DNA from 2 places in the Shewanella sp. SR1 genome. Region 2 is predicted to be linked to the other one. Evidence: riboswitches for the same ligand, from Rfam matches in the RefSeq annotation. Region 2 holds a riboswitch; the other holds the start of a gene.
The links. Region 2 has a riboswitch for cobalamin ahead of KV201_RS10775 (ABC transporter ATP-binding protein). Riboswitches for the same ligand answer to the same signal wherever they lie in the genome.
Positions count from the first base shown of each region.

Region 1: it holds a riboswitch for cobalamin, as region 2 does, so the genes downstream of both, KV201_RS00220 (TonB-dependent receptor) here and KV201_RS10775 (ABC transporter ATP-binding protein) in region 2, are expected to answer to the same signal.

Region 1 is NZ_JAJAEF010000001.1:46,138-49,294, forward strand. It holds gene KV201_RS00220 (TonB-dependent receptor) at 1-1,487, opposite strand, end outside; cobalamin riboswitch at 1,596-1,830, opposite strand; gene KV201_RS00225 (hypothetical protein) at 1,967-2,635, opposite strand; gene KV201_RS00230 (hypothetical protein) at 2,851-3,157, opposite strand, start outside.
Region 2 is NZ_JAJAEF010000009.1:120,392-123,548, reverse strand. It holds gene metH (methionine synthase) at 1-266, opposite strand, end outside; gene KV201_RS10780 (histidine phosphatase family protein) at 695-1,426, shown strand; cobalamin riboswitch at 1,630-1,795, shown strand; gene KV201_RS10775 (ABC transporter ATP-binding protein) at 1,895-2,788, shown strand; gene KV201_RS10770 (iron ABC transporter permease) at 2,757-3,157, shown strand, end outside.

The DNA of each region.
Region 1 (3,157 bases), on a different contig from region 2:
AAATTACCACCAATAGGCTTAGTGGCGCTTGAGTCATACACAATTTCATCTTCTAAATCGAGACGGTATAGGCTCACTCGTAGAGTTTGGCTAGCAAGAGTCCAATCCCAACCCGCTTCATAGGAGCGACCCGTTTGCGGCTTTAAGCCAAGTACACCAGGCGATGTATAAGCTTGCTCATCCACTTTCGCAAAACGGAAGTTATCATCAGCGCGAACATAAAGTCTGTACTCAGCAGTTGGACGGTAATTTAAACCCAGTTCAAATGCGTGGGCATTTTCGTCTAAATCCATGCCATTAGGATAGACATTACCATCGACTAACTCGTCGGTCACCCGCGCATAACGACCACCCACAACGTAGCTTAAGGTATGGCTTAAAGGCACTGTGGCTTGTAGATAGGCGCTTTGCATTTGCTGTACATTACTACGCGCCATAGTGTCAAAATCAGCCTTACCACGGCTGATGTCTAAACCTGTGACTAGGTTTAGCTCACCTTGACGCGTACTGTAGCTCGCTAACGCTTTAGGACTAAACATCAACAGTGAGCGTGTGTTACGACTCTGTCCCCAGTTCAATGATGACACTAAGGTATCGCTGTAATCTAAATCCGCCGCCAGCGCCCAGTTTTGATTGAGCTGATGCTGGTAACCCGTGCGCGCCGCCGTAGTCATTTCATGGGAATATTGCTTATCGTTACCAGAGTAACGTGGGTTATCTTTAAATTGCTTTTCAGTCAGCGAGCCCGGATTTTCACGATCGTTGTCGTAGTAGCTAGTTTCAACAAAGAAGGAGTCTGTGGCCGTTTTATATTGAATGCGACCTAAAATCGACCCTGTTTCATTGGCATTATGCTTGCGGTAGTTGTCACCTTGGTTATAGCTACCAGTGAAAAAGTAACGCCAATCCTTGTTGATCGCGCCAGACACATCACCGCGACCTTCATAGGTATCAAAGCTGCCGCCGGATAACTGCACGCTACCACCAGTATTTTCAGGAGATTTAGTGACAATATTGATCACGCCGCCTACCGCTTGATCGCCATAGAGCACACCCGCACTACCCGATAAAATTTCGATGCGCTCGACTTGGTTAAGCGGTATGGCATTAAGGCTAGGGGCGGCGATATCGATATTATTGAGGCGACGACCATCAAGTAAAATCAGCGTGTTATTAACGGCAGTGCTGGCGCTAAAGCCACGCATCGCAAAACTAGTACCGATGTTATTATCCGAAATTTGAATACCGCTTTGACCGCGTAAAACGTCAGTCACGCTAGTGGCACCGCTCATTTCAATCGCCGCAGCGTCAATCACATTCACATTCGCGGCAATATTTAACGGGGTATTGTCAGAGCGGCCGATCACGACAAGATGCTCGTCGACTTTAGCTGTGCTGGTATCGCCTGCCGCCATAGCGGGCGCGATAACGGAAAAACTGCAAAGGCTACCGATAAGTAGCGCGATTTTTGTTGGATTTGTTCCCATTTTACCTTTAACTCCTGCAAGGAAAACGGGGCATTAGCGCCACGATACTGTTCATTCAGTAAAAGATACTGACAGTGACTATCGCATTTTGAGATCTGCCCACCGAAATCTCAAAAACACCTTTAGGGCCGGTCTCCGGACTTAGGCTATGTTAATCCCTTAAAAATTGGATTAACGCGAGACTGACCTTTGACATTCTGACTATCGGGTTCGGTCTTGAACTCACCAATCAAACGCGGTCTTCTCTCACCTTTTACCGTTGCGGGGGCAGTGCCAGAATTCCACTGGCTTCCCGATTATCTCGCGGCTTTTGCACGCAAGCACCTCAGAAGGTTGACTAAAAATTTGATTCATAGGGTACAGCCATCAATAAAACAGCGATACTCCCTTAAGGCTCAGCACATTATAGAGCCTGAGCGCGCGCATTATAGACGTCTATACGGATAAAAGTCCATCAAACTCAAGCGAGCGTCTACAGCCTACTTCAAGGAGAATGGGACTAAAGTGGAAATAAAATCTTGGCTATTATCCGCCTGCAGCGGCGGTTTATCGGCAGAAAAAACGGCACCTCGCATCGACTTATGCAACAGATACAAATCTTTATTGCCACTAACAACCGTATAGTAGCCAATTTCCCCTTGAGGAGTTGAAGCATAGGCTTTGGAATTCAGTGCCGTCACACCGTGCATATTGGGCATGGCTGTACAGCCTAGAATCGCATGAAATCCAGCGTGCCCATCGACTTCGTTGTCACCGAGCTTCTGGTACACCACTTCGCCGTCACAGGTCGATTTATAGGTCTCGGCCATCGCATCTAAGAAGCGCTCAGGGCTAATACTCTCGGCCATATCCTTAAAACCCTGCACGCAAAATAGCGCACTCCACTGGGTTAATGCTTCCTGCTCTGGCACAAACTCTGCCATAAACATGCCTGCTTGCTCCTCATGATAAGCCTGTTTCCAGCCCGCAGGCAGATTGAACCCTAATTGCTGACCAAATACGGGCAATACATGGGTATGAGCAGCGCCGCTTTCGCTCCGGGGCATATCTAATGTGGCTTGAACAGGCTCTGAGCCAATTAAGCTGCAGAGTAACAACACACTGGCACCTTGAAATAATCCAATAGGTGAACACAATGCTAATTTCATACTTATCATCCTTGTATCGCACTTATAACTAATACTAATTAATACGACATCATGAAATTGAACAGAAAACACCCAGCATTCTAGCGAATAACCCAGATTGAAAACAGTCAAAAGCTTAGATTAACTGCCACTTTGAAAGAAATAATCACTGTCACGGCTTGAATAACAGAGAAATACTCCGTTTATCTGCGCCGTGATGGTAAAAGAGGTTAATGCTATTCGCTAAATAACCACATTTTTACTTCTGGTTTTGGCCTTTCCTGACTTAGAATCGCCTGCCGTTGCTCTGGCGTTTCGCATTGGGTAGCAGGGGTAAAATCCAGCGGCTTAATCACCAACGAATCGGCAGGCTGCAGCGGAGATTTGGCGAACATCTCGTTATTCATCGACCAAGAGACCCATTCCCCCTTTTCACTGATCCCGACATAACCCTCACCCGCCCTCGCTAACCAAGTTAATCGCGGGATGCGTTCTATGAGCTTCTCGACATTTTCTAGGTTAGCCCTATAGCCTACTGGCACG
Region 2 (3,157 bases):
TTGGTTTCAATGATGTCGGCACCGGCGTTTAAGTAGTCGGTGTGAATTTGTTTGATGATGTGGGGTTGCGACAACACCAATAAATCGTTGTTGCCTTTGACGTCAGTGTGCCAATCTTTAAAGCGTTCGCCGCGATAATCCTCTTCTTCGAGCTTGTGGTCTTGGATCATTGTGCCCATGGCACCGTCTAAGATTAGAATGCGCTCAGCAAGCTGTTTACGAATGTCTGCCAATATCTGGCCGGCTTTGGTAGAGGGTATCGTCATAAATAATTACCTTAAATACAGCTAAGTTAAGTCCAAGCATCGACCCTTGTTATGCTAAGTGCAGGGTAAAGCGTGTTGTGCAGTCCAGATATCGGCTCTCGTTATCGACCCTAGTTAGGCTAAGTGCACTTTATTCTGGTCGGTCGACATGTTGACTACTCGTTTTAGTTATTTATCGTTAGAGTTTAGTTTTGGACATTTAAACGTATAGACGTCCATAATACGCGACTTATGATTGTCAGGGCAAGGTCAAAATTGACTGACGACAATTGAGTCCTATCACCACTTTTCACCCAGTTTAACGGCTCTTTTTTTAGGGCTAGTTGTAGAGCTAGTTGCAGGGCTAGGGCGTAATTGAGTATATAGGACGACGGGTCTAATGTGGGCTTTCAACAAAATGTGCCACGAGTGATAGACATAGGAATACGATGAAACAAGTTCGATTGTTATTGTTACGCCACGGCGAGTGTGAAGGCGGCGCCATTTTACGCGGCCGTGTGGATGTGCCTTTAAGCGAAAAGGGCTGGCAGCAAATGTCGGCAGCGGTTGAGGCGCAGGCCAGCGTGTGCAGTGCGATTTATAGTTCGACTTCACGCCGCTGCGGCGAATTTGCCCAAGCCTTTGCCGCCGAGCTGCATTCGACGGCGGCGTTGGTATCAGAGTCAAGGCCATTGCAGGCGCAGTTTTTCTCGGGTTTACAAGAAATCGACTTTGGCGATTGGGACGGTTGTCGACTCGATGAGCTGTATCAGCAAGAGGGCGAACGCTTAGCGGCCTATTGGCAAAACCCTTGGCAAACACCGCCGCCCAATGGTGAGACTATGGCAAGCTTCGAGTCGCGGGTGAATGTCGCCATTGACCAGATACTCGCCGCCGAGTTTGAACGATTGACAGTTGACTCACAAAACGCCGAGCTGGCTGTGGGCGCTAGCGTGGGTGTGAGCTTGAGTGCGGGCGAACTGGCTGCCAAAGTATGGGTGGTGACTCACGGCGGAGTGATCCGTCACTTAATGGCGCGCGCCCTTGGGGTTGAACGGGCGGTGGGCTTTTACAGTCAACTCGATTTACCCGTGGCGGCCGTGGTGAGCATTAATGTGCTGCAGGATGAGCACGGCGTTTGTTACTGGCGTTTAGATTGGCCGAGCGGACGCTGCGAGTGATCCGCGTTGCCCTAAGGTGAAGATTTTTCTTGTCTTAGCAGCGTGATTGTCGATTGCCAATTAAGGTAAATATAGGATAATGCTTTTTCCTGACGTCCCCGATGCACACGGCCTTGCAAGGCTGGTGGCAGTGTACCGGATGACGTCACAGAAATAGGTGTTGGGAGTTTTGAGCGGTGCAAGGGTGTTCTGTGGCAGTTATGGCCGAGGCACGCTGCAAAGGCTTGAAATCAATCTCAACATAATAGGGAATCGGGGAGCTGCTCGTCAGTCAGCCCGAACTGTGCCCGCAACTGTGAGTGACTTTTTATATTGTTTTCAATAGAAAAGTGACGAGTCAGGAGACCTGCCTATTTCTGTTATCGCTGCGTGCAGCCTTAGTTCTCGAGCGGGTGACTCGAGGGAGCCGATGACAATGTGCACAACCTTTTTTTATTCAGGTTTGGACTCGCTAGGAGCACCACTTTGGTGAAACTCTCTGCCATCCAAACGAGCCATGCTTTGAATGACAGCGACACTCGCCCATCAGCGAGCCAGACGGCCGCGCTCGATGTCAGCCAGTTAAGCTGGTGTATCGATGGCAAAACCATTCTTTCCAATATTAACTTTGCGTTGCCAACGGGGCAGATGTTGGGTTTGATTGGGCCTAACGGTGCGGGTAAGTCTAGCTTGCTACGCTGTTTGTATCGGTTTGTTCGCCCGACTCAGGGCAAAATTACCCTGTTTGATCAAGATATTGAGCGTTTATCGCCCAAGGCGTTTGCCTGCCGTGTCGCTGTAGTGCAGCAAGACACGCCACATTATTTTGACCTAACCACAGAGCAATTGGTCAGCATGGGCTTAACGCCGCATAAGGGCATGTTCGATACCAATTCGAGCTGTGACGGCGAGCGCATTGCAAAGGCTCTAGAGAAAGTCGGCCTGAGCCATAAGATGCACCAACAGTACGAGCACTTATCCGGCGGTGAAAAGCAGCGTGCCTTGATCGCCCGCGCCATAGTGCAGCAGCCGCAACTGTTGATCCTCGACGAGCCAACCAACCACCTCGATGTGCGTTATCAAATTCAAATCCTCGAATTAGTGCGTAGCCTTGGCATCAGCGTGATTGCCTCCATTCACGATCTCAATTTAGCCAGCGCCCTGTGCGACAGTTTGTTGTTGATCCATAACGGTGAAGTTAGCGCTATGGGCACGCCAACCGAGGTATTAACCGAAGCGCGAATTGGCGATGTGTTCGGCGTTTGCGCTCAGGTGTCGACCCATCCACAACATAAAAAGCCCTTAATCAGCTACTTTTATGGCTACCATGATTCGACGCACAACATGGCTGATGCTTTGGCTGAGCGAGGCAAGGGCGGATGATTCAGGGAGTAAACAGCATTTCATCTCACATTTGGGGCGTATCGTGACACCTTTGACGAGACAACAACTGATGCTGGTCGCATTAGGCATAATCACTTTGATAACCCCCATTGCCGCCACGAGTTTTGGCGCGGCGAACATCAGTTTTATGGATGTTATCCAAGTGTTTATCAATAAAATGGCCAACCTCACTCAAGCCAATGGCATGACGGAGCGCATCGTGATGGAGCTCAGACTGCCGCGTATTTTACTGGCCTTTGTGGCGGGTGCGGGCTTGTCTTTGGCGGGCAGCGTGCTGCAAACCGTGACCCGCAATCCACTGGCCGACCCTTATTTGTTTGGCATTAGCTCAGGCGCGTCCTTTGGCGC